Regions from separate parts of the Anaerotruncus massiliensis (ex Togo et al. 2026) genome, predicted to be linked through region 1. Evidence: predicted binding sites of a transcription regulator. Region 1 holds the regulator's gene; each other region holds the start of a gene.

Region 1 (10,192 bases):
CCGTGCCCGCTCCCGCCGCCACGGTCTGGAAAATCCGTCTGGGCGGATAGGAGGTGAGCAGCGCGACCGCGTAGACGGGCGCGAAGTAAAGGGACTGGAACTTCATCAGGCAGGCCAGCGCCATGACGGCGCCCGACCAGACGGGCCTTCCCTCCTCGAGCAGCAGGAAGGCGAGCACCACCAAAAAGATCATGATGCTGTCCGTCTGCCCCCAGTAGGAGGAGTTGAGGATCCCGGCGGGATTGACTGCCCAGATCGCGGCGCCGGCCAGCCCCACGAGCTGCCCCTCCCGCCGCAGCACGCGGTAGAGGAGCGGGATGCACGCGAGGTCGAACAGCACCTGCCACCCCTTGAGGGCGAGCATCATATAGGGGTCGAAGGCGCGCACCGCGCCGATCCCGAGCAGCTTCCCCGTCAGGAAGAGGGGGAAGAGAAAAAGGGGCGGATAGTCAAGGTTCCCTATATTGTTATAAGCGCCGAAGAAGTCGTTTGCCACTCCGGTCGACCAGTCCACATAGAAGCTCAGGTCGAAATAGTGCACGGTGATATAGGCGACCATCAGCCGCACCAGCGCGGCGAACGCCACCAGCACGGTCAAAAACCAGCGAATCTGCCCGGGTGAGGGACAAAAGGAAGCGCCCAGTCTTTTTTCATCCATCAGTTTACTTCCATTGCAATCAAAATTTTATCATATCGCGCCAAAACTGTCTGTTGAAGGTGTGAAAATTTTGTAAACTTTCCACATTTCCGTCGTTTTGTATAAATTTTCTACGAAAAATAGCCGTCAATTAGGAAGTTTTGCTCATCCCCTGCGGACAGTTCCTTGCGTTCCACCCGCGAAAAATATCCGTTTTCCCGCAACAGCTGTGCGAACGTCCCGGCGGATTTCCCGTCCGGGGCCGTGCAGGAGATGGTCAGCACCCGTCCGCCCGCGTCGCAGTCGAAATCCAAAATCGTCGCGCCCGCGTCCTCCGCCGCGTCTAGCAGCGCGGAAAACTGGGAGAGGTGCCGGCGCGGGGAGACCTCCATGTTGGTCACGACCCCCGCCATCGAATTGATATACTTCATGAGCAGCTCGGATTTCACCGGATCGCTCAGAATCTGCGAAAGCCGCCCCTCCTCGCCGGGCGTTGCGATCGCCGCGACGAGGCTGCTGCGCATGAGCTCCCCGCGCATATCCGCCGCGCGGGAGGCGAGCAGCATCCCCGCGGCCACGACGGCGGCCAGCGCCGCGAAAGCCACCGCCGCGGCCGCGGCGCGGCTCCGCCCGCCGTCCAGCATGCGGGACAGCCTGTGCGCGACCTTCTCCTTACTCAGCATACGTCTCCCCCGCCACTCCGAGATATTCCTCCAGCGAGACGCCGCGTTCAGTGATCTCCCGCGCCGCGCGCTTTCCAACATACCGGAAATGCCACGGCTCGTAGGTGATCCCGGTGATCTCCGTCTTGTCCTCCGGGTAACGCAGGATGAACCCGTACTCGGGCGCGTGCGCCGCGAGCCATTTGGCGGCCTGCGTTTCGGCAAAGCCGTGGTTGAGCATCTGGTAACCGGGGGTCACGATGTCGGCCGCCAGCCCCGTCTCATGCTCGCTCGTGCCGGGAGGGGCGATCCACTGGGAGGTCACCTCGACCGCCTCCTCCTCGCTCAGGCCCAGCGAGATATACTCCTGCACCTTGTTGTTGAAATTCTGCCGCTGGCGCTCGGTCCCCCGGTAGGCGGAGACGACCATCAGGTCGACCCCCTGCGCGGCCGCGTCGTAGAGCATCCACAGCATCGAGCCCGCCGCATCCGCATCCATCTGGTAAGCTCCGCTCACCGGATAGAGTTCGGGCGTGTAGTCGTCCGGGACGGGGTTTTCCGCGTTCACAAGCAGCAGGTTCTCCAATTCGCCCGCCTCTTCGCGGGGGAGCATCGTGGGTTCCGGCATGGCGCCCTCCTCTTCCGGAGCGGATGAAACGCTCTCTTCCGGCGCGGGAGCGCGCGCGGTGCAGCCGCTCAAAATCAGCAGCGCCGCCAGTAAAAGCGCCGTCCCGGCTTTCCATAATCGTTTCATTCTATGCCTCCCATGCCTGTTCGTATGTTCCGGCGCCGTCCCGCGGCGGGCACCCGTTCCCCGCCCGAACTCAACGTTTGGACGGGGCGCAGGAAGAATTGTTCTAGATATCTCCGCCCGCGTCTTTCGCACACCTCACGGAGCGCGCCTGTGGCGGTTGTCCGCGCCGCGCCTGAGCCCAACATTTTGAAGGGGTCCGGGGGAACCTTTTTCAAAGGTTGCAGGCCCGTGCCCCGGCTGCGTCTCACGGGGCGCGCCTGCGGCGGTTGTCCGCGCCGCGCCTGAATCCAACGTTTTGAAGGGGTCCAGGGGGAAACTTTTCCAAAAGTTGCAGGCCCGTTCCCCGGCTACGTCTCACGGGGGGCGCCTGCGGCGGTTGTCCGCGCCGCGCCTGAGCCCAACGTTTTGAAGGGGTCCAGGGGAAACTTTTTCAAAAGTTTCCCCTGGTAGTATCTGCCGCGTCCGTCTCAAATATCCCCCGCCTCATAAAGGATGGCGGTGATGGCGGAAAGGGGCGCGGTCTCGCAGCGCAGGATGCGGCTGCCGAGCGAAAGGGTGAGCAGGCCGTTCCCGGCGGCGAAAGCCGCCTCGGAGGGCTCGAAGCCGCCCTCGCTTCCGACCATAATCGAAACCTCCCCGCCGAGCCGGCGGGAGAGCGCGCTTTTCAGGCTTTCGTCGGCATTCTCATAAAAAAAGATGCCCAGCGGCGATTCCTTCATACGCGCGACCGCCTCCTCGAAGCCGACAAGCGGTTCGACGGGCGGCACCCGGCCGCGGCCGCACTGCTTGGCGGCCTCGAGCGCGATGCGGTTGAGGCGTTCGAGCTTCTTTTTCATCGATTTTTCGTCGGGGCGGGAGACGCACCGGCGGGTCAGCACGGGCACGATCCGCCCGACGCCGAGCTCGACCGCCTTCTGCACGATCATTTCGAGCTTATCCCCCTTGGGCAGCGCCTGATAGAGGGTGATCTCCACCCCCGGCTCCCCGGCGGAGGGGGCGACCGCCTCCACCCGCAGGTCCACCCGCCCGGGATCGACCGTCTCGACGACGCACTGGTAGTCGTGCCCGGCGCTGTCGCAGACGGTGAGCGGCTCGCCGGGCTTCATACGCAGGGAGAGCGCGATGTGGCGCGCGTCCTCGCCGGTGATGACAGCGGACCGCCCATCCACCTCGCCGGTAAAAAACCGGGGCATCCCGCTACCCCCTCACGGCGGCCAGCGCGACCCAGCCGCCCGATTCGCGCCGGTCGGCGAGGCGGTAGCCCGCCCCCTCGAGGGCGGACACGACGTCCGCCTCCCGCGTGTCGATGATACCCGACGCGATGAACACGCCGCCCGGCTCGAGGAACCGCCCGAGGTCGGGGATGAGGCGCAGGATGATGTCCGCGACGATGTTCGCGGTCACGACCGCGAACCGCCCGTCCACCCTGTCCGCGAGGTCGCCTGCCAAAAAGGCCGCCCGGTCCCCGACGCCGTTGGCGGCGGCGTTTTCCTTCGCGACCCGCACGGCCACCTCGTCGATGTCCACGCCGACGGCCGAATCCGCGCCGAGCAGCAGCGCCGCCACGGCGAGGATGCCGCTGCCGGTGCCGACGTCAAGCAGCTTCACGCCGGGCGCCGCGTATTTTTCGAGCAGCTGCATGCACAACCGCGTCGTATCGTGGGTGCCGGTGCCGAACGCCATGCCGGGGTCCATCGTGAGCACGACCTCGCCGGGCGCCGGCGCGTAGTCCTCCCACGAGGGGCAGACGACCAGCCGCTCCCCCACCCTGGTGGGGAAGTAATATTTCTTCCAGGCAGTGGCCCAGTCCTCCTCGTCTACCTTGTCCGTCTCGACCGAGAAGGGCACCCCCTCCGCCTCCAGCCGCTCCCGCAGGTAGGAGACCGCCTCGAGCGGGCTCTCGCCGGGGGAGATGTAGAGGTGGATGACCGCGTGGGTACGGTCGCGCTCCAGAAGCTCCTGCTCGATCAGGTCGACGTGCGCGATCTGCGGGGCGAGCTCCTCGATGTCGCTGTAGTCCTCGATATAGATGCCGTAGGGCACCACCATGTTGGCGACCGCCTCGGCGGTTTCGATGCGCTCGACGGGCACCTTCAGTTTCACTTCGCTGTACTGCATGCCGCTCCTCCTTGTCCTAGTACGCTAATATTTAATTATACAACAAAACCGCCCCCATAGAAAGGGCGGTTTTGTAAACAATTCTTATTTCATCGCATCCTTGAGCTTGTCAAAAAAGCTCTTCCGCTTTTCATAGTTGCGGTCGCTCGACAGGTCCTCGAACTTTTTGAGTGCGTCCTTCTGCTTGGCGTTCAGGTTGCGCGGGACCTCGATGTTGACCTTGACGTACTGGTCGCCGCGCCCGCGCCCGTTCACGTAGGGGATGCCCTTGTTGCGCAGGCGGAAGACGGTGCCCGACTGGGTGCCCTCGGGAACGTTGTACTTGACCTTGCCGTCGATGGTGGGCACGACGATTTCGTCCCCGAGCACCGCCTGGGTGAAGGTGATCGGGATGTCGCACCACACGTCGAAGCCGTCGCGCTCGAAGAGGGTGTCCGGGCGCAGCGTGACCATGATGTTCACGTCGCCGGACGGCCCGCCGTTGAGCCCCTCGTCGCCCTGCCCGCGCAGCACGAAGGTCTGCCCGTCGTCGATGCCGGCGGGGACGGAGACCTCCAGCGTGCGGGTGTGGCGCACGCGGCCCATGCCGCGGCAGTCGCCGCACGGCTCCTTGACGATCTTGCCCTTGCCCGAGCACTTGGTGCAGGTGCGGGTGGTCTGGATGACGCCGATGGGGGTGCGCTGCTGGACCTTCACCTGACCGGTGCCGCCGCACTCGGGGCAGGTCTCGGGGGAGGTGCCCTTTTTGGCGCCGGAGCCGCCGCAGGTCTCGCATTTTTCAAGCCGCTGGACCGTGATCTGCTGCTTGCAGCCCTTGGCCGCCTCCATGAAGGAGAGGCCGACCGTCACGTTAATGTCGTTGCCGCGGATCGGGGCGTTGGGGTTGCGCGGCCGGGAGGAGCCGCCGCCGAATCCGCCAAATCCGCCGCCGAAGAAGCTCTCGAAGATGTCCCCGACGTCGAAGCCGCCGAAGCCCCCTCCGAAGCCGCCCGCCCCGGCGCCCGCGCCGTAGCTCGGGTCGACGCCCGCGTGGCCGAACTGGTCGTACCGCTGGCGCTTGGTGGAGTCGCTGAGCACCTCGTAGGCCTCGTTGACCTCCTTGAATTTGGCCTCGGCGGTCTTGTCCCCCGGGTTCATATCGGGATGGTACTGTTTGGCGAGCTTGCGGTACGCCTTTTTGAGGTCGTCCGCGGAGGCGTCCTTCGAGACGCCCAGTACGTCATAATAATCCCGTTTATCAGCCAATTGCCCTCACCTCTGCTTTCCGCTCCCATGTCACCGGAACGGCTGTTTCACGCGGCAAGGCGAGAGGCCCCGCCCCCCGCCTTGCCGCAGACTTTTTCCATTGTATTATTTTTTGTCGTCCTCGTCAACCTCGCGGTAGTCGGCGTCGACATAGTCCCCGCCGCCGGCGGAGGCGCCGCCGTCATCCTGCTGCGCGCCCGCCTCGGGGCCGGCGCTCTGCTGCGCCTGCTGGTACATCTTGGAGGACATCTCGTAGAAATCCTTCTGCAAGTCCTCCTGCTTCTGCTTGATGTCGTCGACGTTCGTGCCCTTGAGCGCCTCTTTGAGGGCGTCGATCTTCTGCTGGACGCGGCTCTTCTCGTCGGCGGACACCTTGTCGCCCAGGTCGGTCAGCGCCTTTTCGGACTGGTAGACCATCTGGTCGGCGGCGTTGCGCACGTCGATCTCCTCGCGGCGCTTCTTGTCCTCCTCGGCGAACTGCTCCGCCTCTTTGACCGCCTTGTCGATGTCGTCCTTGGACATGTTGGTCGACGCGGTGATCGTGACGTTCTGCTCCTTGCCGGTGCCGAGGTCCTTCGCGGTGACGTGGACGATGCCGTTCGCGTCGATGTCGAAGGTGACCTCGATCTGCGGCACGCCGCGCGGCGCGGCCGGGATGCCGTCGAGCCGGAACATGCCCAGCGTCTTGTTGTCGCGGGCCATCTCGCGCTCGCCCTGGAGCACATGGACCTCGACCGAGGTCTGGCCGTCGGCGGCGGTGGAGAAGATCTGGCTCTTCTTGGTCGGGATGGTGGTGTTGCGCTCGATGATCTTGGTGCAGACCCCGCCGAGCGTCTCAATGCCGAGGGAGAGCGGGGTGACGTCGAGGAGCAGGAGCCCCTTCACGTCGCCGCCGAGCACGCCGCCCTGGATGGCCGCGCCGACCGCGACGCACTCGTCCGGGTTGATGCCCTTGAAGGGATCCTTGCCGCAGAACGCCTTGACCGCGTCCTGCACGGCGGGGATGCGGGTGGAACCGCCGACGAGCAGCACCTTGTCGAGGTCGGAGACCTTGAGGCCCGAGTCGGCCATCGCCTTGCGCACCGGCTCCATCGTCTTTTCGACGAGGTCGGCGGTCATCTCGTTGAACTTCGCGCGGGTCAGCGTGACGTCGAGGTGCTTCGGCCCGGTCGCGTCGGCGGTGATGAAGGGCAGGTTGATGTTCGCCTGCGTCATGCCGGAAAGCTCGATCTTCGCCTTCTCGGCGGCCTCTTTCAGGCGCTGCATGGCCATCTTGTCGCCGCGCAGGTCGATGCCGGAGTCCTTCTTGAACTCGTCCGCCAGGTAGTTGATGATCCGCTCGTCGAAGTCGTCGCCGCCCAGGCGGGTGTTGCCGTTGGTGGCGAGGACCTCCTGGACGCCGTCGCCCATCTCGATGATCGAGACGTCGAAGGTGCCGCCGCCGAGATCGTAGACCATGACCTTCTGGTCCTGCTCCTTATCGATGCCGTAGGCCAGCGCGGCCGCCGTCGGCTCGTTGATGATCCGCTTGACGTCGAGGCCGGCGATGCGTCCGGCGTCCTTGGTGGCCTGGCGCTGCGCGTCGGAGAAGTAGGCGGGCACGGTGATGACCGCCTCGGTGACCTTTTCGCCGAGGTAGGCTTCCGCGTCGTCGCGCAGCTTCTGCAGGACCATCGCGGAAATCTCCTGCGGGGTGTAGTTCTTGCTGTCGATCGTGACCTTGTAGCTGGAACCCATATGCCGCTTGATCGAGGAGATCGTGCGGTCGGGGTTGGTGATCGCCTGGCGCTTGGCCACCTGACCCACCATGCGCTCGCCCGTCTTGGAGAACGCGACGACCGACGGGGTCGTGCGCGCGCCTTCCGCGTTGGCGATGACGACGGGTTCGCCGCCCTCCATGACCGCCACGCAGCTATTTGTCGTACCTAAGTCGATACCGATGATTTTTCCCATGATAAAAGCCCTCCAGATCTATTAAACTTAATTTTTACGAAAGGGATATCGTTTCGCGGCTCTCCCGCGGAATCGTCTGAACCTGATTTGCGCCGTCAGTTGGCGACCTTGACCATCGCGTGCCGGATGATCCGGTCCCCGAGCTTGTAACCCTTCTGGAACACCTCGACGATGACGCCCGCCTCGGCGTCCTCGTCCTCCACGTGCATGACCGCGTTGTGGAAGTCGGGGCTGAAGACGTCGCCCGCCGCGCCGAACTCCTCGACGCCGAGCTTGGCGAAAACGTCCTTAAAGTTTTGCAGAATCATCTCGACGCCCTTTTTGAATTCGGCGTCGGTGCAGGGCGCCGCGAGCGCCCGCTCGATCGTGTCCACGACCGGCAAAAACTGCGCGACCGCGGCGGCGGTGGCCTGCGGGTAGATCGCTTCCTTCTCCCGGACGCTCCGCTTGCGGAAGTTGTCGTATTCCGCCATCGTGCGAAGCAGCTTGTCGTTCAGGGAATCGACCTGCTCCCTGAGGAGTTCGGCCTCGCTCTTTTCGGAAGCGGTCTGTTCCGCCTCCTGCGCGGAGGCCTCCTCCCGCTCCTGCGGCTCCGCCTGCGGGGCCGTGTCCTTCGTCTCTTCTGCCAAATCTGCTCACAACCTATCTCTGTTATTGTTATTCCTGCTCAAACGTCTCCGCAAGGAGCTTTCCCAGCGTTTTGGAGAAATACTCGATGTGCGGGATGATCTTCGCGTAATCCATGCGCACCGGCCCGATCACGCCGATCGCGCCCGAATTCTGCTCGCCGATCTTGTAGCGCGTGACGACCACCGAGGTGTCCGCCAGCTCGCTCTGGGGGTTCTCCTTGCCGATCGTGATAAAGACCGCGTCGCTTTTGGAGGCGAGCACCCCGAGGAGCTGTTCACGGTTGTTCATCGTCAGCAGCAGGTCGCGGGCGATGTCGGAGAACTCCTTGTAGCCCAGCAGGTTGACGCTGCCGGAGGTGTAAAACTGCCCCTCGTTGATCTCGCGGCAGAGCTCGTACACGGTGGCGAGCACCGGGACGAAGAGGGTGGAGTAGTCGCCGAGGGTCACGGCGATCGAGTTGATGTACCACTGGGAGATGTCCGAAACCGATTTGCCGACCAGGCGGCCGTTACAGAACTGGTTGAGGAATTCGACGATCTCGGTGGTCAGCCCGAAGTCGACGCGGCAGACCTTGTTTTTGATGACACCGTTGGTCGCGATGACCAGCACGACGACGGTCCGCGCGCCCGCAGGGACGATCTCGACCCGCTTGACCTGCACCGTCTTGGGGGTGATGGTGGTCGAGACGGTCGCGCACTTGGTGTAGTCGGCGAGGGCCTCGGCCGCGTCCTCCAGGAGCCTGTCGGGATCGGGGTCGCGCACGTTGAAAAGCGCGTCGATCTCGCGCTGCTCCTCCTCCGAGAGGGGCTGGCAGTGCATGAGCTGGTCGACGTAGATGCGGTAGCCCAGATGGGAGGGCACCCGCCCCGCCGAGGTGTGGGGCTGTTCGAGCAGCCCCATGTCGAAGAGCGCCGCCATATCGTTGCGGATGGTGGCGGAGGACACCTGGAAGTCAAGCTTCCGGGCGACCGTCTTGGATCCGACGGGCTCCCCCGTCTCGATATAGGTTTCGACGATGGCCGTCAGGACCTTCAGTTTTCGAATGTCGAGCTTCACCGTTCCCACCTCACATTCCCGTTCCCGGCGAAGGGCTCTTTAGCACTCATTATTTACGAGTGCCAACAACTATAATGTACCACACTTTTCTGCAAAGTCAAGGGAATTCACGAAATGTTTACAGAATTTCTAGCACTCTATATATGAGAATGCTAATTATGTAAATTATGTACAAACTTTAAAAAATTCATTGTACATATTGACATTGCTTCCATTTTGTAGTTTAATAGGGACAGAGAGAGAATCAACCATTTCACAACCGACAACATAAGGAGGTTTTATCATGATCATCAAAGACGTTATGCTTCACTCCGCGGAGGACCTCCGCCAGTTCATGTATCTTGCCATGCAGTCGTCCGAGGACATCGGCGTGCACACCACCGACGGCAAGATCGCGGACGCGAAATCGATCCTCGGCCTGATGGCGCTCGACTACAACAAGCCCGTCAAGGTCGTCACCGAGGACAGCCACTTCATCAAGCAGATCGAAAAGTGGGCGGTCTAAGGTATCCCCGCCTCACGGACGAGGGCCGGCGGCCCTCCCCGCGTACCCCCGCCCGATCAATGCATCCCGCAATAAAGCGGCCGCCTTTGGCGGCCGCTATTTGTTTGCCGCCGAGTGGCGGAGCTTGTCGGTAGTCGACCGACAGCGACCCCTTAGGTTTACCGCTCATCGAGCGGCGCAGTTTGTCGGTGGTCGCTCGGCGAGCGGCGGAGCTACCGGGTCCCGCCCCGGCGGGCGGCCCTATTTCTTGGCCGCCCAAGAAATAGGGGAAAGAAACCGCAGGGGGCTTGGGCGGCCTGCCCGGGCTGCGCCCGGAGCGCGCTACGCGCGACGGCCGCTCGCGGGCGCTCCGCCCCGCGGCCCCGGCTTGAGTCCGCTTCGCGGACCCGGCCCTGCGGGCCGGATTCTCTATCAGGATGGCCTGCGGCCAAATCCCTGCGACCCCAGCGCCGCCTCCGGTTGGCCTTCGGCCAAAGTCGGCGGCGCCAGGTTCACGGATGAGCGGACGGGTGTACAGCATCCCGCCCGCCGCCGCGCCGCGGGCGCAATGCCTCTGCCGGCGAGTCTCCGGAACCGTACCGGAAGAGCTTCCGGGGAGGCACGGCCGCTTTTGCGTGGCGCGCAGCGCCCAC
Region 2 (10,192 bases), on a different contig from region 1:
AAGTATACGATCGACACGATCCCCGAATGGGTCGACCGCATCCAGCCGGAGGACTTCATCATCCGCCAGATCAACAACAAGGGCGAGTATGTGCGCGGCTGGCTCAACTTCGCGGACAAGGACAAATACCGCGCCTCGGCCGGGCACATGATCATCTACAACAACGACCGCTGCTACCTCTTCACCGGCATGACGAGCGTGGGCGGGGACGACAGCGCGATCGGGTTCATCATGGTCGACATGGTCACCAAGGAATCGATCGTCTACCAGATGCCGGGCGCGACCGAGATGGCGGCGCAGGGCTCGGCGGAGGGCAAGGTCCAGCACCTGGGCTACGACGCGACCTTCCCGCTCATCCTGAACGTCGAGGGCCAGCCGACCTACTTCATGGCGCTCAAGGACCAGAGCCGCCTCATCAAGCAGTACGCCTTTGTATCGGTCGCCAACTATTCGATCGTCGGCACGGGCGAGACGATTCCGCTCGCGCTGCGCGACTACCAGCAGGGGCTCAAGAATTCGGGCATCGCGGGGGTCGCGCCGCCCGCCTCGGAGCAGGCCGTGGTCACCGGGACGGTCGAGCGCATCGCCTCGGAGGTGAGCGGCGGGGATACGGTCTACAAGATGATCCTCGCGGAGCACCCCGACAAGATCTTCACGGTCCCCGCGCTCGTCTCCGACGAGCTGGCGCTCACCCGCGAGGGGGACCGCGTCAAGATCGAATACACCGAGGGCGATGGGATCATCAGCCAGGCCACCGTGTTCGACAACCTCGCCTACACCCAAAAATAAGCAGCAGGGGTCCCGCGAAACCGCGGGGCCCCCTTCTTTTCCCGGCGGGGCGTTTCGGCCGGAACCGCTTTTTTCGCCCTGTTTTTGTTGACAGAACAGGTTTGCCTCACTATAATGGAAGAAATCCGGGCGATGTATTGAAATACCGCTTTAAACTGTAAAATTCACACGGGAGGAGGGATGGACGATGGAGAGGCTCACGGGGATCGGCGGGAGCGGCGGGCTCGTGTTCGGGCGGCTGCATTTCTTCGACAACTCGGTGCGCCAGGTGGGGCCCTGCCCGGCCGCCGACAGCCGCGTGGAGCTGGAGCGGTTCGAGGCGGCGCGCGCGGAGACGCTCGGCATCCTCGACGCGCTGCAGCTGCGCGCGCAGGAGGAGGCGGGCCCCGACGAGGCGCGCATTTTTGAAATCCATCGGATCATGCTGACCGATCCCGACTTCGAGGACCGGGTGACCGACCGGATCGTCCGGCAGGGCCTGACCGCGGAATACGCGGTGCAGGAAGCCGGACGGGAACTTGCGCAGATGCTGGCGGCGATGGACGACGCCTACATGCGGGAACGCAGCGCGGACGTGACCGACGTGTGCAACGGGGTCATGCGGAGGTTGCGCGGCGAAAAGGAGGCGGACCTGCCGGGGCGCGGTCCGGAGCCGTGGGTGCTCGCGGCGCGCCACCTGCTGCCCAGCGAGGTGGTGCGGATCGAGCGGGGCAGGGTGCTCGCGCTCGTCACGAGCGGGGGCTCGCAGATGTCCCACGCCTGCATCCTCGCGCGCACGATGGGGGTGCCCGCCGTGACGCGGGTGGGAGAGAGGCTCTTCACCCTGCGGGAGGGCGGGGTCGTCGTGGTGAACGGCTTTACCGGCGAGGTGTTCGCTGACCCGGACGAGCGCACCCTCATGGCGGTGCGGGAGGGCTGCCAGGGCCCGCGCGGACAGTCGGGCTGACGGTGCAGGGAAGCAAGTTCCCTCTTGCATTTTTTCGCGGATATGATATGATAGGAGCATACTCATAGCAGAGTAGGAACCGGCGCGTTAAGTGCCGCCCGAACGGGGAGTTGTCGGGCGGACGAAAAGGAATCCTTGCGGTGCCGGTCCCGCATCCCGCTGCTGCATCCAAAGAGCGAGCCCTCTTTTCATGTAGCAAGAGACTGTTACATGAAAGGAGGTTATTTTTTTGATGAATCGGTTTTCTTCCCTTGCGGCGGAGCTGCGCGGGATTCCCCGCCTGACCGCCGAGTCGGCCCGGGAGACCCGCAGCGTCCGTTCGCTGACGGGCACCTCGATGCTCATGGCGCTGTCGGTGCTGCTCAACCAGTTCACGATCTTCATAAGCGCGCTGATCCGCGTGAGCTTCACCTTCCTGCCGATCGCGGCCGCCGGCATGCTCTTCGGCCCGGTGCTCACCGGGCTGGCGGGCGCGGCCATCGACATCCTCAAGTACTTCACCCGCAACGACGGAAGCGCCTTCTTCCCCGGGTTCACGATCAGTGAATTCATGCGCGGCTTCCTCTACGGGCTGATCCTCTACCGCAAGCCGGTCACGCTCGGGCGCACGGCAGCCGCGCATCTGAGCGTCATGGTGGTGGTCACCTTCCTGCTCAACCCGCTGTGGCTGTCGATGATGTACGGGCAGGCGTTTGTCGCGCTCGTCGGCATGCGCGTGATCAAGAACCTCTTCCTCTTCCCGGTCGAAGTGGCGATGCTCTACGCGCTGCTCAAGGCCACCGCGACCATTCGCGCGCGCGCCCTTGTGTGAACCTTCTTTCTTTTCTATCGCAAAAGAAAGAAGCAAAGAAAATGCTCCTGAAGCAGGGCCTGCGGGCCCGGGTAAAGGGCTCCGCCCTCGAAAACGCCCGGCACTCTTTCAGAGTGCCGGGCGTTTTCTCACCCGCCGCCTTTTAAAAAAGGCGGACGAAAATTTTTATTTGGGAAAGAACCTCGCGGGCGGCGTGGCGCGATAGGGAACGGCGCCCTGCCCGCATCAAAAGTTTCGGGGTCCAGGGGGACTTTTCAAAGTCCCCCTGGCGGGGTTCAGGGGGGATTTCCAAAGCCCTCCCTGGCGGGGTTCAGAGGGGGATTTTCAAAGCCCTCCCTGGGCGGCGAAGCGCGTGAGGTTCTCGGCGGCGAGGCGCAGCAGGCGTTCGCGCGTCTCGACGGGCATCCAGCTCACATGCGGGGTGCAGATGACGCGCGGATGGAAGGCGAGCGGGTGGCCGGGCGCGGGCGGCTCCTCGGAGAGCACGTCGAGCCCGGCCATGTAGAGCCTGCCGGAGTCGAGCGCGTCGGCCACGTCCCGCTCGTTGAGGATCGCGCCGCGCGCCGTGTTGAGCAGCACCGCGCCCGGCTTCATGCGGGAGATCATCTCCGCGTCCACCATGCCGCGGGTCTCGTCGGTCAGCGGGCAGTGGATGCTCACCACGTCCGATTTCGCGAGCAGTTCGCCGAGCGGGACCATCCGGGCCGCGCCGTCTCCGGACGCGGGACGGCGGCGGCAGGCGAGCACCTCCATACCGAGCGCGGCGGCGGTCTTCGCCACCGCGCGGCCGATCTCGCCGTAGCCGATGACGCCGAGCGTCCTGCCCGCGAGCTCGAACATCCGCTGCCCGGCGACCTGCGGGTCGGTGGGGGAGACCCAGCGGCCCTCGCGGACGTAGCGGGCGTGCTCCGGGGTGGCGCAGGCGATCGAGAGGAGCAGCGAGATGGTGCTCTGCGCGACCGCCATCGTGCTGTAGGAGGGCACGTTGCGGACCGTCACGCCCGCGCGGCGCGCCGCCTCGAGGTCGATCATGTTGTAGCCGGTGCCGAAGGTGCCCGCGAACCGCAGGCGCGGACAGGCGGCGAAGGTCTCCGCGGTGAGGGGCGCGCGGTTGGTGAAGACCGCTTCGGCGTCTCCGATGCGCGCAGCGATCTGCCCGGGCGGGGTGTCGTCATACCATTCCACCGTAAAGCGCGCGGGGTCGAGCGGCAGGCCGCCCGTGCCGTACCCCGCGAGAAATCCGTCGAGAACCACTACTTTCATGCCCTGACCTCCCTTGCAGGGACATTGTAACAGAAGCGGGCGCGCATTACAAGAAACTGGGGGCGCGGACGGGCGATTGTTACCAAAATGTTAACATTGAAAATTTTTTGGAAAAGGGCTTGATTTTTAGAAAAAATGTATTAGAATAGTCTTAGCACTCAGAGAGAAAGAGTGCTAACAAATCTCCTTAAATTTGTCAAAAAACTATTATAATAACTGGAGGAATTCATCATGACGATCAAACCATTGGCAGACAGAGTTGTCACAAAGATGGCGGAAGCGGAAGAGACCACCAAGAGCGGCATCATTTTGGCGGGCTCCGCGAAGGAAAAACCGGAAATCGCCGAAGTTCTGGCGGTCGGCCCGGGCGGCCTGGTTGACGGCAAGGAAGTCAAGATGACCGTCAAGGTCGGCGACAAGGTCCTGATGAGCAAGTATTCCGGCACGCAGGTCAAGGTGGACGGCGAGGAATACACCATCGTGCGCCAGAACGACATCCTCGCGATCGTGGAATGATCACAGCCCCGTGAACAATAAATTTTGATATAGGAGACTGATAAATATGGCTAAGGTTATCTGCTATGGCGAGGATGCCCGCAAGGCGCTCCAGGCCGGTATTGACAAGCTTTCCGACACCGTTAAGATCACCCTGGGACCCAAGGGCCGCAACGTCGTGCTCGACAAGAAGTTCGGCGCCCCGCTCATCACCAACGACGGCGTGACGATCGCCAAGGAGATCGAGCTGCCCGACGCGTATGAGAACATGGGCGCGCAGCTGGTCAAGGAGGTCGCGACCAAGACCAACGACGCGGCCGGCGACGGCACCACCACCGCGACCCTGCTGGCGCAGGCGCTGGTGCGTGAGGGCATGAAGAACGTCACCTCGGGCGCGAACCCGATGGCGGTCAAGAAGGGCATCGCCAAGGCGGTCGACGCGGCGGTCGAGTCGCTCAAGGAGAATTCCAAGAAGGTCAAGGGCAGCAAGGACATCGCGCGCGTCGCGTCCGTCTCGTCCGGCGACGAGTTCATCGGCGAGCTGATCTCCGAAGCGATGGAAAAGGTTTCCGCCGACGGCGTCATCACGATCGAGGAGTCCAAGACCGCCGAGACCTACACCGACGTGGTCGAGGGCATGCAGTTCGACCGCGGATATATCACCCCCTACATGGTCACCGACACCGAGAAGATGGAAGCCGTCCTCGACGACGCCTACATCCTCATCACCGACAAGAAAATCTCCTCCATCCAGGAGATCCTGCCTCTGCTCGAGCAGGTGGTCCAGGGCGGCAAGAAGCTGCTCATCATCGCTGAGGACGTCGAGGGCGAGGCGCTCTCCACCCTCATCGTCAACCGCCTGCGCGGCACCTTCACCTGCGTCGCGGTCAAGGCCCCCGGCTTTGGCGACCGCCGCAAGGAGATGCTCCAGGATATCGCCATCCTGACCGGCGGCCAGGTCATCAGCGAAGAGGTCGGCCTCGAGCTGAAGGAGACCCAGCTGAACCAGCTCGGCCGCGCGCGCCAGGTCAAGATCCAGAAGGAGAACACGATCATCGTCGACGGTATGGGCGACAAGAAGGCCATCAAGGACCGCATCGCGCAGATCCGCGCCCAGATCGAGACGACCACCAGCGATTACGACAAGGAGAAGCTCCAGGAGCGCCTGGCGAAGCTCTCCGGCGGCGTCGCGGTCATCCGCGTCGGCGCTGCCACCGAGATCGAGATGAAGGAAAAGAAGCTGCGCATCGAGGACGCCCTGTCCGCGACCAAGGCGGCTGTTGAGGAAGGCATCGTCGCCGGCGGCGGCGTGGCGCTGCTTAACACCATCCCGGCGGTCGAAAAGCTCATCCCGGGCCTCGACGGCGACGAGAAGACCGGCGCCCGCATCGTCCGCCGCGCGCTGGAGGAGCCCATCCGCCAGATCGCCGAGAACGCCGGCATGGAGGGCTCGGTCATCATCGACAAGCTCCGCCGCACCCGCAAGGTCGGCTACGGCTTCGACTTCGCCAAGGAGACCTACGGCGACATGATCGAGCTGGGCATCGTCGACCCGACCAAGGTCACCCGCAGCGCGATCCAGAACGCCGCTTCCGTGGCGGCGATGGTCCTCACCACCGAGAGCCTCGTCTCGGACGAGAAGGAAGAGAACCCGGTCCCCGCGGCTCCCGCGGGCGGCATGGGCGGCATGTATTAATCCCGCGAAACCCCGCACCCCAAAGGCCCCGGCGCACCGCGCCGGGGCCTTTTTTGTGTGCCTGTGGGACGGGCCGCTGTGAAAAATTTCAAAAAATGCCTTGACAGATTGTGCAATTCGATTATAATGAAAACAACCAAACCAGACACGCGGAGGAAGCCATGAACAAGCTCACCCTCAAACAGAATCGATTTTTCGGCTTTTTTAGCTGGGGCTTTTACTTTAGCACCGGCTTTTTTGGCTATGGAAAAAGATTGTGTTTGATGAGCAGATAGTTCCGCGCGGCTGATCGCAGGGAATATATCCAGAGGACTCATTGACGCAATGGGTCCTCTTTTTGTATGCGCGGATGACGGACCCTTGCGTAAAATCAAATTTATTGGAGGCAACCGCAATGATCGTCATTATGAGACCCCGAACCCCGCAGCAGGAGATCGACAAGCTCACCGACGCGCTCACCAGCCGGGGCGTGGAGGTCAACCCGGTCATCGGCAAGGACCTGATCATCCTCGGCCTTGTGGGCGACACGAGCAAGATCGACCCGACCTGGATCGAGGCAAACCGCAACGTCGAGCGCGTCATGCACGTCGCCGAGCCGTTCAAAAAGGCCAACCGCATGTTCCATCCCGACCCGACCGTCGTGAAGGCGGGAGGCCGCGAGATCGGCGGCAAAAAGATCACGATGATGGCGGGGCCCTGCTCGGTCGAGAGCGAGGAGCAGATCTGCGGCATCGCGGAGCAGGTTAAGGAGATGGGCGCGGATTTCCTGCGCGGCGGCGCGTTCAAGCCCCGCACCTCCCCCTATGCGTTCCAGGGGCTCAAGTACGACGGCCTGAGGCTGCTCAAGGAGGCCCGCGCCAAGACGGGACTTCCGATCGTGACCGAGATCATGTCCCCCTACGACATCGAGCTCTTCGCGGAGGAGGTGGACGTCATCCAGGTGGGCGCGCGCAACATGCAGAATTTTGAGCTGCTCAAGGAGCTCGGACACACCCACAAGCCCATCCTCCTCAAGCGCGGCCTTTCCGCCACGATCGAGGAATGGCTGATGAGCGCCGAATACATCATGGCGGGCGGCAACGAAAACATCATCCTCTGCGAGCGGGGCATCCGCACCTTCGAGACCTACACCCGCAACACCCTCGACCTCTCGGCGATCCCGGCGGTCAAAAAGCTCAGCCACCTGCCCGTCGTCGTCGACCCCAGCCACGCGAGCGGCAAGTGGTGGATGGTCGATCCGCTCGCTAAGGCGGCCGTCGCCGTCGGCACCGACGGGCTGATCATCGAGGTGCACAACGACCCCGCCAACGCCCTCTGCGACGGCCAGCAGTCGATCCGTCCGAGCGTCTACGGAGAGCTCGTCAAGGAGCTGCGCGCCATCGCCCACGCCGTCGGCAGGGAGCTGTAGGGATGCGGGGGAACGGACGGTTGTAAAAAGCGGCCTTTTGAAAAAGGCCCGGCGAAAACTTGGGTTCAGGCGGGCCGCCGCCCCAGCCCAACCCGCCGCCCGTGCGGCAAGGCCCCATTCGCACGCCGCGAGCGTCAGGCGGTTCGCCGCGGCATATCTAATCAAAAGTTCTTTGGCAGGCTTTCTTTCAAGAAAGCCGCAGGGAGGTACTTATGGAGGATTTGGCAGGCTACCGGAGGGAGATCGACGAGATCGATTCCCAGCTGATCCCGCTCTTTGAGCGGCGGATGGACGTGGTGCGCGAGGTCGCGCGGTTTAAAAAGGTGCGGAACATGCAGGTCCTGCAGCGGGACCGGGAGCGCGTGGTGCTCGATAAGGCGGTCGCGCGGCTGCGGGACCCGGGCTATGCGGCCGAGGCGGAACGGTTTATGAACGCGGTGATGGCGATCAGCCGGGCGGCCCAGCGGCGGGACATCGGCGGCGCGCTGCCGCGTGAGGCGGCCCCGCTGACCGGGAAGGTAGGGTACTACGGCGCGCCGGGCTCCTTCTCCGAGCAGGCGCTCGCCGACTACTTCGGCGAGGACCGGGAGCGGACCGCCTGCGCCGAGTTCGAGGACGTCTTCACCGCGCTGCGGGACGGGGAGATCGACTACGGCGTGCTGCCGATCGAGAACTCCTCCACCGGCGCGATCACGCGGGTATACGACCTGCTGGGAAGCTACGGTTTCTTCATCGTCGGGGAGCGCCGCCTGCGCATCCATCAGAACCTCGTGGGCGTGGCGGGCGCGACGCTCGACACGGTGCGCGCCGTCTATTCCCACGAGCAGGGCCTCGAGCAGAGCAGCCGCTTTCTTGCGGAGCACCCCGGCTGGGAACAGGCCGTGTTTCACAGCACCGCTGAAAGTGCCCGCCTGGTGGCCGACGGGGGCGACCCTGCCAAGGCGGCGATCGCGAGCGAACGCGCGGCCGCCCTCTACGGGCTTGAAATCATCGCCCCGGCGATCGAGAACAGCCGCCACAACGCGACCCGCTTCATCGTCATCGGGCGCGCGCTCGCGCCCGCCGGGGCGGACAAGGTGAGCCTCGCCTTCTCGCTCGACAACGAATCGGGCACCCTCTACAACACCCTCCGGCACTTTGCCGACCGGCGGATCAACCTTGTGAAGATCGAGTCCCGCCCCATCCCCGAGGAGCTGTGGAGCTACCGCTTCTACCTCGATTTCGAGGGGGACGTCGACAGCGACGACGTGCGCGGCGTGCTCGCGGAGATCTCCGCCGGGGCCAAGGACTTCCGGCTGCTCGGCGCCTACCGGAGCGACCGGGACTGAACAGAATGAAAAACAGGCGGACGCAGTCGCGTCCGCCTGTTTTTTTGCGTTTTGCAGCGCGCTACGCCAGCGCGATGGGGATGAAATCGGGGAGGGCGGAGACGCGGTAGTCGCAGCCGACCGTGTCGACGGCGTCCTCCGGCGCGAGCCAGCAGGTGGCGACGCCGGCGTTTCTGCCGCCCGCCATGTCGGAAGTGAGCGAGTCGCCCAGCAGGATGACGCGGGAGGGGTCGGGGTTCCCGGCTGCCGCGAGCACCGCGTCGAAATATTCCTTGCGCGGCTTTTGGAAGCCGATCTCCTCCGAGATGAACATGTCCGAGATGAGCGGGCGCAGGGGGGACTTTTCGAGCCGCCGCTTCTGGGTCGCGACAAGGCCGTTGGTGGCGATGTAGAGGGGGCGCTTTCCGGAAAGTGCCCGGCAGAGTTCGAGCGCGCCCTCGCGCAGATAGGCCCCCTCGCCGAGCGCGGCGGTGTAGGCGGCGTTGAAGGCGGCGGGGTCGAAGGACGCGCCGAGCGCGGCGGCGAGCCGCTCGAACCGCCCGACCCGCAGGGCCTCCTGCGTGGTGCCGCCCTGCTCGTAGAGCCTCCAGAGCGCGTCGTTGATCGCGTGGTAGCGGGCGTGGACTTCTTCGTTGAAGGGGACGCCGAAGGCGGCGCAGGTGCCCGCGAGGGCCTCGCGGGCGGCCCGCCGGTAGTCGAAGAGGGTCTCATCCGCGTCGAGCAGAATGACGTCGTATTTCATGGGAGGGTCCTCCTTTTTTGATACGTCCGAGGTAGTCGCGGGTGGCGGCGAACACCTCCGGGGAGAGCAGCAGCACCGCGATCAGGTTGGGCAGGGCCATGAGGCCGTTGAAGGTGTCGGAGACGCTCCAGACGAACTGGAGGCTGCCCACGCAGCCGACGACGGTCATGCCGATGAAGCAGAGGCGGTAGTAGACGCGGGCGCGTGCGCCGAAGAGGTAGTCGACGGCGCGTTCGCCGTAGTAGGACCAGCCGAGGATGGTGGCGAAGGCGAAGCAGCAGACGGCCAGCGTGATGAACACCCCGCCGAACCGGCCGAAACCGCTGGAAAAGGCGGCGATGGCGAGCTCCGCGCCGTCCCCGCCGAGCAGGTGCGCGCCCGAGGTGAGGATGGCCAGCGCGGTGATCGTGCACATGACGATCGTGTCGAAAAAGACCTCGAAGATCCCCCACATCCCCTGGCGGACGGGTTCCTTCACGTTGGAGGCGGAATTGACGATGACCGAGCTGCCGAGCCCGGCCTCGTTGGTGAAGACCCCGCGCGCCACGCCGTAGCGGACGGCGTCCGAGAGGATGAATCCCACCGCGCCGCCCCCCGCGGCCCGCAGGGTGAACGCGTCGGATAGGATGGCGGAGAAGGCGGCGGGGATGCCGCGCCAGTTGAGGCAGATGATGAGAACGCCGCCGAGGGTGTAGGTGACCGCCATGAAGGGCA
Region 3 (10,192 bases), on a different contig from region 1:
TTATTGCGGTTGACGAAAAAGACGAACCCCTCCCGGCCGATCGGCGTGAAGCGCAGTTCCCGGCCTTCCGCGCGGGCCTCCCCGATCTGTTCCTCCGACGGGTACGCGCCGAACATCACGTCCACCTCGCCTTTGGCGAGCAGAGCGTAGCCGCCGATCGTGTTGTGGAACTGGAAGGGGCCGTCCGCCGAGCCGAGCGGGAGAATGTCGGGCGGATAGACCGCGCCCACAAAGGCGGAATAGACCGGGAACAGGGCGGTCGCGCCGTCCACCACCGGGAGCGGCTCGCCGAGCCGCAGGCTTGCCGGGCCGTCCAGCCGCGCGACCTTGGAATCCTGCGCGAAGGGCAGGTAATCGGCCGTGTCGAAGGGCGCGCCGTCTTCGACCGTCAGGTAGCGGTCGTAGGCGTTGTGTGCGAATTGGACGCCCAGGCAGACGGCGGAAAGCAGGACGACCCCCGCGAAAACGATCCCCACATTCCGCCGGGCCCTGCCCGGACGCAGCAGAATCAGCAGGATGCAGAATACGGCCGCGGCGATCGGCAGCAGGGCGAAGAGGACGGAATAACCGGTGGCCAGGGTCAGCAGGAAAAGATAGAGCGCGGCGATCGGGGCCGCGAACACGAGCAGCAGGATGGCCGCCGTCTGCAAGACGGCGGATGGTTTTCGACCGGAATCGTTCACAGGAGGGCCCCCATTCACAGGTTTCTTGGAACGACTCCATATTACCAGAAAAACGGACGGGCGGCAAGCCGGGAGACGCGGGTGAAAAATCAGGAACGCTCCCACATCGAGGAGAATAGGCTAATAGGGGGCAATCCACAAAGCCCCCGAAATTCAGATAGATTTGGAGAAGAAACCATGAACCAAGATATGATCCCTTTAAACCGCGTGCCGGAAGGGCGCGTCGCACGGGTCATCGACCTGTTTACCACCGGAAATATGCGGCGGAGGCTGCAGGACATCGGACTGATTGAGGGGACCGACGTCGAGTGCCTGCAAAAGAGCCCCGCCGGGGACCCGGTCGCCTATTACATTCGCGGGGCGGTCATCGCGCTGCGCTCGGAGGATTCCCAAAACATACTGGTGCGCTGTAACTAAAACGACGACATAGGGGGAGATTTCAGTGGGCTTAACATCCGGTTCCACGGGAAAACGTGCGGTCGACAGCGGCTTTGTCATCGAAAGGGGCGCGGGCGAACGGGTCATCGCGCTGGCGGGCAACCCGAATGTCGGAAAAAGCACGGTTTTTAACGAGCTGACCGGGCTCAACCAGCATACCGGCAACTGGCCGGGCAAAACGGTCACGAACGCGCAGGGGCGCTATACCCACAAAGGCCGCGAGTACATCATGGTGGACATCCCGGGTACTTATTCGCTGATGGCGCATTCGGTGGAGGAGGAGGTCGCGCGGGACTTCATCTGCTTCGGGGACCCCGACGCGGTGGTGGTCGTGTGTGACGCGACCTGCCTCGAACGCAACATGAACCTCGTCCTCCAGACGCTGGAGATCACCGACCGCGTCGTCGTCTGCGTGAACCTGATGGACGAGGCGCGGAAAAAACACATCGAAATCGACTTTGGAAAGCTCTCGGAGAACCTCGGCGTACCGGTTGTGGGCGCGAGCGCGCGCAGCCGGGAGGGACTCGACGAGCTGATGGACGCCGTGGGACGTGTGGTGGAGAGCGACCGCTACGAGCCGGTCCGCTTGCGGTATCCGCAGGCGGTGGAGGACGCGCTCGCGCTGCTCGCGCCCGCTGTGGAACCGCTCTGCACGGGCGGGATCCCCGCCCGCTGGATCTCCCTCAAGCTGCTCGCGGACGATACCCAGCTGATCGAAGCGCTGGGAAGCTATCAGAGATGCAACCTCCTCGCCAACGACGGCGTCGCGTCCGCGCTTCAGCGGGCGCGCGCTCTGCTGGCGGGGCAGGGGTTCTCCATTGAAAAGCTGCGGGACATCATCGTTTCCTCCATTGTCCTCCACGCCGAGGAGACCTGTTCGGACGTCGTGACATTCCGCAGGGAGGGCTACAACGACCGCGACCGCCGACTTGACCGTATCCTCACCAGCCGTGCCACCGGCATCCCGGTGATGCTCCTGATGCTCGCCGTCGTCTTCTGGCTGACGATCACCGGCGCGAACTATCCCTCCCAGCTGCTGGCGGACGCCCTCTTCTGGGTGCAGGACCGCCTGACGGAATTCTTCGTCTGGATGGGCGCGCCCCTCTGGGTGAACAGCCTGCTGGTCGAAGGGGTTTACAGGGTGCTTGCATGGGTCGTTTCCGTCATGCTGCCCCCGATGGCGATCTTCTTCCCGCTCTTTACTCTCCTGGAGGACTCCGGCTACCTGCCGCGCATCGCCTTCAACCTCGACCGCGGCTTCAAACGCTGCCACGCGTGCGGCAAGCAGGCCCTGACCATGTGCATGGGTTTCGGATGCAACGCGGCGGGGATCACCGGCTGCCGCATCATCGATTCGCCGCGGGAACGCCTGATCGCGATTATCACGAATAATTTTGTTCCCTGCAACGGGCGGTTCCCGACCCTTATCGCAATCATCACGATGTTTTTCGTCGGGGGCGCGATGGGCGCGTTTTCCTCCGTCGTCTCGACCCTGATCCTCACCGCGGTCATTGTGCTCGGCGTGCTGATGACCTTTGCGGTGTCGGCGCTCCTCTCCCGCACGATCCTCAAGGGGGTGCCGTCCTCCTTTACCCTCGAGCTGCCGCCCTACCGCCGTCCGCAGATCGGCAAGGTGATCGTCCGCTCGATCTTCGACCGGACCCTCTTCGTGCTCGGGCGCGCGATCGCCGTCGCGGCGCCGGCGGGGCTCGTCATCTGGGTGATGGCCAACGTCACCGTCGGGGATATGAGCCTGCTGGCCCACTGCGCGGGCTTCCTCGATCCCTTCGCGCGGCTGCTCGGGCTGGACGGTGTGATCCTCATGGCGTTCATCCTCGGGTTCCCGGCCAACGAGATCGTCGTGCCGATCATCATCATGGCCTATCTCGCGACGGGGAGCATCCTCGATTTCGACAATCTCGCACAGCTCAAGACGCTGCTCGTCGACAACGGCTGGACCTGGCTGACGGCAGTGTGCACAATGCTCTTTTCGCTGATGCACTGGCCCTGCTCGACGACCTGCCTGACCATCCGCAGGGAGACGCAGAGCTGGAAGTGGACGGCGGTCTCCTTCCTCGTGCCGACGGTGATCGGCATGATCGTCTGCTTCCTCGTCGCGGGCGCGGCCCGGCTGTTCGGGCTGGCATGACAAAAAAGCGTCCCGCATTCAAGCGGGACGCTTTTTCACAGGTCCTTGACGAAGCCGCGCAGGACCTCGCAGGAGGCATGAAATTTTTCTTCCTCGGCGCCGGTGAGGGGGAGGCGGACGATTTCCTGGACCCCGCCGCGCCCGATGACCGCGGGCACCCCGCAGAAGACGCCGTATTCCCCATACTCCCCCTCGAGCAGGGTGGAGACGGGGATGATGCGGTTTTCGTCGTGCAGGATGCACTTGATGATGCCCGCGGCGGTGGCGGCGATGCCGTAGTAGGTCGTACCCTTGCGCTTGAGGATTTCCCAGCCCGCCTGGACGGTGTCGTGGACGAGCCGGTCGAGGTCGACCCCCTCGAAGCGGTCGGGATTGTCCCGCAGGACCTCGGCAAAGGTCTTGCCGCCCACGGTGACGCGCGACCAGGGGACCATCTGGCTGTCGCCGTGCTCGCCGAGCGCGAAGGCGTGGACGCTGCGCGGGTCGACGCCGACCAGCCCGCCGAGGAGCGCCTTGAGGCGGGCGGAGTCGAGCGCGGTGCCGGTGCCGATCACCTGGCTTTTGGGGAGGCCGGAGAGCTTCCAGACGTCCTGCGCGATGAGGTCCACCGGGTTGGAGACGATGAGGAAGATGCCTGAGAAGCCCGCCTCCATGACCGGCCCGACGATCGAGCGGACGATCTCCTTCGAGAGGCCGAGGGTGTCGAGCCGGGTCTGGCCCTCGCGGGGCGGCGGCCCGGCGGTGATGACGACGATGTCCGCGTCGCCGCAGCCGGCGTACCCGCCGGCCGTCACCCGGATGTTGCGGCCAAGGTAGTCGATGCCGTCCCGCAGGTCCATCATCTCCCCGTGGGCGCGTTCGGCGTCGCGGTCGACGAGCAGGATTTCGTCGCAGAGCCCCTGCGTCAAAAGGCTGAACGCGGTGGAGGAGCCGACGAGTCCCGCCCCGATGATGGCGACCTTGCTGATATGCTGTTTCATGGGATCACCTCGAGAGAATCATTTCTCCCTAGTATGCCCCAATCAGTCGAGCAGATGCTTGGAGCGCCAGTTTCCGCTGCGCCAGCGCAGGAAGGAGACGAGCCCGCGGAAGCACTCGTCGCAGGTCATGGCGATCCAGATGCCGGGCAGCCCGAGCCCGAGGACGACGCCGAGCAGGTAGCCGCCGCCGACCGCGACCGTCCAGACGGTGGTGACGTTGAGGCAGATGGGGAAGCGGATGTCGCCCGCCGTCTGAAGGGCGCGGAATAGGACGATGTTGGCCGCGCGGCCGAGCTCGAGCAGGATTTCGATGCCCATGATCGTGCGGCACATGGAGAGCACCTGCGGGTCGCTCGTAAAGAGCCCGAAGAGCGGCTCGCAGAGCAGGAAGAGCAGCAGCGAGATTACAAAGGAGACGAGCATCGCGGCGCGCAGCGTCGCGTTGACGCGGCGGTCGGTCTCCTCGACTTTCCGCGCGCCCATCAGGTAGCCGACGATGATCTGGGTGGCCTGCGCGATCGCGGACCCGTAGATGTAGGAGAGCATCGCAAACATGTTGGAGTAGGCGCGCGCCGTGATGACGTAGATGGGCAGGGAGTTGCACATCGTCTGGATGACGATCTGGGTCAGGTTGTAGGAGATTGACTCGCCGCCCGAGGGGATGCCGATCTTGAGCAGGCGCTTCAGATGGTCGACGGGGAAGGGCCGCAGGTTCCGGAAGTCGACGGGGGTGCGGATCGTGCGCTTAAAGAGCCAGATGACGATGACGACGCCGACCAGGCGGGACAGGTCGCTCGAGATGGCGGCGCCCGCGACGCCGAGCATGGGGATCGGCCCCATACCGCCGATGAGGACAAAGTTGCCGGCGATGTTCAAAAGGTTGATGACGATCGAGATGAACATCGTCTGCTTGGTGAGGCCGTGCGCGCGGAAGAAGGCGACGAAGGTCAGGTGGATGGCCTGCAGGGGCATGCCGACGCCGATGATGCGCAGGTAGGCGCCCGCCTCGGGCATCAGTTCCGCCGGGACCCCCATCAGCCCGTAGATCTGCGTGGAAAAAAAGGTGAGGGCGACGAAGATGACAAGCGAGAGCGTGACGTTGACCACGAGCGAAACAGTGTAGGTCTGGGCGACCCGCTCGGTGCTGCCCGCGCCGATGTACTGGGTGATCAGGATGGTCGCCGCCATGCAGATGACCGAAAAGGAGATGAGGAGCAGATTGGTGATGACGTTGGCGTTGCCGATCGCTGCGACGGCGGTGGGGGAGGTGCGGGCCACCATCATCTGGTCGACGTTGCTGACGAGCATCTGGAGGACCAGTTCGACGAAGATCGGCCAGGTAAGTTGGAAGAGGTACCCGCGCGAATTGACATTTTGATCCATAAGCGTCCCCTGTTCACATCATAATAACGGAGTCATTATAGTACCTGCACGAAAAAAGTCAATGGATTTTCAGCACATCGCACAAATAAAGCGGACAGCACAAAAATGCTGTCCGCTGTAAGCCCGTGGTTCGTTATTTTGACATGAGGTCACAGATGGCGTTGGAGAAGGCGACGGGGTCGTCGATCGACATCCCCTCGATGAGCAGCGCCTGCGAATAGAGCAGGGAGGCGTACTGTTTCAGCCGGTCGCGGCCGCCCTCGTCCGCGTAGAGCTTCCGCATTGCCGCGAAGACGGGGTGGGAGGCGTTGACTTCCAGCACCCGCTCCGCCTTGGGCTTCTGCTCGCCGGGCATCGCGCTGAGCACCTTCTCCATCTCGAGCGAAACCATGCCGTCGCTCGAGAGGCAGACGGGGTGGGATTTGAGCCGGCTGGAGAGGCGCACCTCCTTGACCTTCCCGTCAAGGGCGTCCCGCAGAAAACCGAGCAGGTCCTTGTTCTCCTCGTTCTGCTTTTTGATCTCTTCCTTTTCCTCCTCGGTCTCCAAACCGAGGTCCTTGTCGGCGACCGACTTGAATTCCTTGTCCTCGTACTTGAAAAGCATCCGGAGCGCGAACTCGTCGACGTCGTCGGTGAGGTAGAGGATTTCGTAGCCCTGATCGCGGAGCAGCTCGGTCTGGGGCAGCAGGCCGATCTTTTCCACCGTTTCGCCGCAGGCGTAGTAGATGTATTTCTGCGACTCCTTCATGCGGCCGACGTACTCCGACAGGGTGACGAGCTTTTCTTCGCTCGACGAATGGAAGAGCAGCAAATCCTGCAAGAGGTCCTTCTTGGCGCCGTAATCGTTGTAGACGCCGAACTTGAGCTGGAGGCCGAAGTTCTTCCAGAATTTCTCGTATTTTTCCCGGTCGTTTTTGAGCATCGAGAGCAGCTCGGAATGGATCTTCTTTTCGAGCCGCCCGGCGATCACCTTGAGCTGGCGGTCGTGCTGGAGCATCTCACGGGAGATGTTGAGGGAGAGGTCCTGCGAGTCGACGAGGCCCTTTACAAAGCTGAAGCAGTCGGGCAGCAGGTCGGCGCACCTGTCCATGATGAGCACGCCCGAGGCGTAGAGCTGGAGCCCCTTCTCGTAGTCGCGGGAGTAGTAGTTGAAGGGGGCGCGGGCGGGGATGAAGAGCAGGGCGTTGTAGGTCGCCGCGCCCTCGGTGGAGCTGTGGATGACGAGCGCCGGGTCCTCGAAGTCGAAGTATTTCTCCTTATAGAAATTGTTGTAGTCCTCATCCTTCAGCTCCGACTTGTTCTTCTTCCAGATGGGCACCATGCTGTTGAGGGTCTCGTGCTCGGTGTAGTCCTCGTATTCGGGCTTGTCCTCGGGGCAGCCCTCCTTGAGACGGCGGGCGGGCATGTCCATGCGGATGGGGTAGCGGATGTAATCGGAGTACCGTTTCACAAGCGCGGAGACGCGGTGCGGGTCGAGAAATTCGTCGTAGTTCTCCTCCCCCTCGTTCTCCTTGAGGGTCAGCACGATCTTTGTGCCGTGGCCGTCCATTTCGCAGGGCTCGATCGTGTAGCCCTCGACGCCGCGGCTCTCCCATTTCCACGCCTCGTCCGAGCCATAGGGACGGCTGTAGACGGTGACGCGGGAGGCGACCATGAACGCCGAATAGAACCCGACGCCGAACTGGCCGATGATGTCAATGTCCTCCTTGTGCTCGCCGTCCTCCTCCTGCTTGAAGGCGAGGGAGCCCGACTTGGCGATCGTGCCGAGGTTGCTTTCGAGCTCGTCCTTCGTCATGCCGCAGCCGTTGTCCGTGATCGTAAGGGTGCGGGCGTCCTTGTCGAGGGCCAACTCGATCGAGAAGTCGTCCCTCGAAAGCCCGGTGAGATTCTCCGAAAGGGAGTGGTAGTAGAGCTTGTCGATCGCGTCGGAGGCGTTGGAGATCAGTTCGCGTAAAAAGATCTCCCGGTGGGTGTAGATCGAGTTGATCATCAATTCGAGCAGCCGTTTGCTCTCGGCCTTGAACTGCTTGGTGCGCATGAAACCAGACCTTTCTATCAGAATTTCATTAAAAACGAAAAGTTAGCACTCAATCTATTTGAGTGCTAACTATACTATAATATAAGTCGCAGGAAAAATCAAGTCTAAATTGTGAACATTTTCGGCAGTAAAACGCGCTCTTTCCGCCACTCATCTTATAGAAGGACAAAAAGGGGGGACCGGCATGGGCCGGATCAATCATCTGCTGAAGTTTGCCTGCATCGCGGCGGCGCTGACACTGCTTGCCGCTTCCCCGGCGCTGACCGCCCGGCCGCCCGAGCCGCTGGCTGAGACGGTCGAGATGCGCCTGCTGCCCGACGACCGCCCGATCCGCGTGACGGGCGACGGCCGGGTTCTCGAACTGCGCGCTCCCGCCGCCGGGCAGCTGCCCTCCCACGGCTTTGACGCGGAGCTGACGCCCGTCTACGACACGGCGGAGCCGGTCGACATCGCGCAGATGCCGGTGCGGGAAACGCCGGTTCCCTGCGCCTGCCCGTTTGACGGGGAAGCCGTGTGAAACGCCGGCCGGCATTGGCCGCGGCAGCGCTGACCGTCCGCCGCCCGGGAGCCCGGCTGATCGAATGAGGATAAAAAAGGACCGCCTTACGGCGGTCCTTTTTGTGGTTTAGGATTGGGTATAGGCCTGGCCCGTGTGCTCCTTGTAGTGGTGCGCTTCCTCGAGCATCATGTCCTTGACCTTCATCAGGCGGATCTGGGTGCTGCGTTCGTTCTCGTCGAGCTTCATCGTGATGTACTTGATGTTTTCCCGCAGTTCGGGGATCACGACGTGTTCGAGCGCGTTGACGCGGCGGCGGGTCTTCTCGATCTCGGCCGCCATCAGCTGGCAGGACTTCTCCACCTCGGCCAGCCGCAGCAGGTCGGGCAGGATGTCCGAGAGGGACTTGATCGCGCCGTCGAGGTCGGAGGAGGTGAAGGCGAAGCCGTAGGAATAGATGTTGTTTTCGTCGCCCGAGCGGGTCTTGTACTCGAAGACGGGAATCTCGACGCTCATGACGTTGCGCTCCGACGCCTCGAGGTAAACCTCCTGCATCGGGGCCATCATCGCCACGTTGAGCACCTCGTCGTCCATGCCCGCGCGCGCCAGCACGAAATTCTTGTTGGCGGCGGCGATGCCCGCCTCCACGGTTTCGCGCAGGGCCTTGTTTTCCCGCACCAGCTCGAGGAACTGACGCATCAGCTCGTCGCGCTTATCCTTGAGGAGCTTGTGGCCGCGCGTGGCGGTGACCAGTTTTTTCTTGAGTCTGGTCAGCTCCATGCGGGTCGGGTTCACCTGTGTTTTTGCCACGGTGCATCACCCCTCCTGCTGGCCGTAATACTGATCGAGGAACTTGTCGTCGATACGTTTCAGCTCGCTGCGCGGCAGGATGCGCAGCAGCTTCCAGCCGATGTCGAGGGTCTCCTCGATGTCGCGGTTGGCGTCGTAGCCCTGCGAGACGTACTCCTGCTCGAACGCCTCCGCGAACTTGGCGTAGAGCTTGTCGATGTCGGTCAGCGCGGCCTCGCCGAGGATGACCATCAGCTCCTTCGCGTCCTTGCCGCGGGAATAAGCGGCGAAGAGCTGGTTCATCGTGTTCGCGTGGTCGGCGCGGGTCTTGCCGACGCCGATGCCCTTGTCCTTCAGTCGGGAGAGGGAGGGCAGCACGTCGATCGGCGGGGTGACGCCCTTGCGGTAGAGCTCGCGCGACAGGATGATCTGTCCCTCGGTGATGTAGCCGGTGAGGTCGGGGATCGGGTGGGTCTTGTCGTCCTCGGGCATCGTCAGGATGGGGATCATCGTGATCGAGCCGGTCTTGCCCTTCTGGCGTCCGGCGCGCTCGTAGAGGGAGGCGAGGTCGGTGTACATGTAGCCGGGATAGCCGCGGCGTCCGGGGACCTCCTTGCGGGCGGCCGAAACCTCGCGCAGTGCGTCGGCGTAGTTGGTGATGTCGGTGAGGATGACCAGCACGTGCATGTTCTTCTCGAACGCGAGGTACTCGGCCGCGGTCAGCGCCATGCGCGGGGTCGCGATGCGCTCGACGGCGGGGTCGTTCGCGAGGTTGATGAAGAGCACGGCGCGGTCGAGCGCGCCCGTCTCGCGGAAGGACTCGATGAAGAAGTTGGACTCCTCGAAGGTGATGCCCATCGCGGCGAAGACGACCGCGAACTGCTCGTCGGTGCCGCGCACCTTCGCCTGGCGCGCGATCTGGGCGGCCAGTTGGGCGTGGGGCAGGCCGGACGCCGAGAAGATGGGCAGCTTCTGGCCGCGGACGAGGGTGTTGAGCCCGTCGATCGCGGAGATGCCCGTCTGGATAAACTCCTGCGGGTAGCTGCGGGCCGCCGGGTTCATCGGCAGGCCGTTGATGTCCATGCGCTTCTCGGGCAGGATCTCCGGACCGCCGTCGATCGGACGGCCGAGGCCGTCGAAGACGCGGGAGAGCATATCCTCCGAGACGCCCAGCTCCATGCTGCGCCCGAGGAAGCGGACGCGGGAGTTGGAGAGGTTGATGCCGGTCGAGGACTC

The links. Region 1 encodes HrcA, which represses chaperone genes, less so after heat shock. Its sites were predicted from a motif close to TGTTAGCACTCNNNNNNNNNGAGTGCTAACA; they were not measured.
Region 2: the regulator HrcA is predicted to act here: its motif matches at 3,959-3,989, upstream of groES (co-chaperone GroES).
Region 3: the regulator HrcA is predicted to act here: its motif matches at 7,712-7,742, upstream of htpG (molecular chaperone HtpG).

The regions. Positions count from the first base shown of each region.
Region 1 covers NZ_JAPJQF010000052.1:168-10,359, reverse strand. The annotation lists gene RCI06_RS12100 (glycosyltransferase 87 family protein) at 1-658, opposite strand, end outside; gene RCI06_RS12095 (hypothetical protein) at 769-1,320, opposite strand; gene RCI06_RS12090 (M15 family metallopeptidase) at 1,310-2,053, opposite strand; gene RCI06_RS12085 (16S rRNA (uracil(1498)-N(3))-methyltransferase) at 2,521-3,246, opposite strand; gene prmA (50S ribosomal protein L11 methyltransferase) at 3,251-4,171, opposite strand; gene dnaJ (molecular chaperone DnaJ) at 4,256-5,416, opposite strand; gene dnaK (molecular chaperone DnaK) at 5,522-7,369, opposite strand; gene grpE (nucleotide exchange factor GrpE) at 7,465-7,998, opposite strand; gene hrcA (heat-inducible transcriptional repressor HrcA) at 8,027-9,055, opposite strand; gene RCI06_RS12055 (HPr family phosphocarrier protein) at 9,339-9,560, shown strand.
Region 2 covers NZ_JAPJQF010000007.1:26,929-37,120, reverse strand. The annotation lists gene RCI06_RS04100 (hypothetical protein) at 1-789, shown strand, start outside; gene RCI06_RS04095 (phosphoenolpyruvate-utilizing N-terminal domain-containing protein) at 977-1,735, shown strand; THF riboswitch at 1,802-1,899, shown strand; gene RCI06_RS04090 (folate family ECF transporter S component) at 1,968-2,546, shown strand; gene RCI06_RS04085 (D-2-hydroxyacid dehydrogenase) at 2,871-3,809, opposite strand; gene groES (co-chaperone GroES) at 4,041-4,325, shown strand; gene groL (chaperonin GroEL) at 4,372-6,000, shown strand; gene RCI06_RS04070 (hypothetical protein) at 5,997-6,317, opposite strand; gene aroF (3-deoxy-7-phosphoheptulonate synthase) at 6,395-7,408, shown strand; gene pheA (prephenate dehydratase) at 7,621-8,736, shown strand; gene RCI06_RS04055 (YjjG family noncanonical pyrimidine nucleotidase) at 8,798-9,478, opposite strand; gene RCI06_RS04050 (sodium:alanine symporter family protein) at 9,444-10,192, opposite strand, start outside.
Region 3 covers NZ_JAPJQF010000001.1:116,916-127,107, reverse strand. The annotation lists gene RCI06_RS00610 (PstS family phosphate ABC transporter substrate-binding protein) at 1-683, opposite strand, end outside; gene RCI06_RS00605 (FeoA family protein) at 861-1,100, shown strand; gene feoB (ferrous iron transport protein B) at 1,126-3,270, shown strand; gene RCI06_RS00595 (L-lactate dehydrogenase) at 3,306-4,250, opposite strand; gene RCI06_RS00590 (MATE family efflux transporter) at 4,293-5,633, opposite strand; gene htpG (molecular chaperone HtpG) at 5,767-7,671, opposite strand; gene RCI06_RS00580 (hypothetical protein) at 7,856-8,188, shown strand; gene RCI06_RS00575 (V-type ATP synthase subunit D) at 8,297-8,977, opposite strand; gene RCI06_RS00570 (V-type ATP synthase subunit B) at 8,984-10,192, opposite strand, start outside.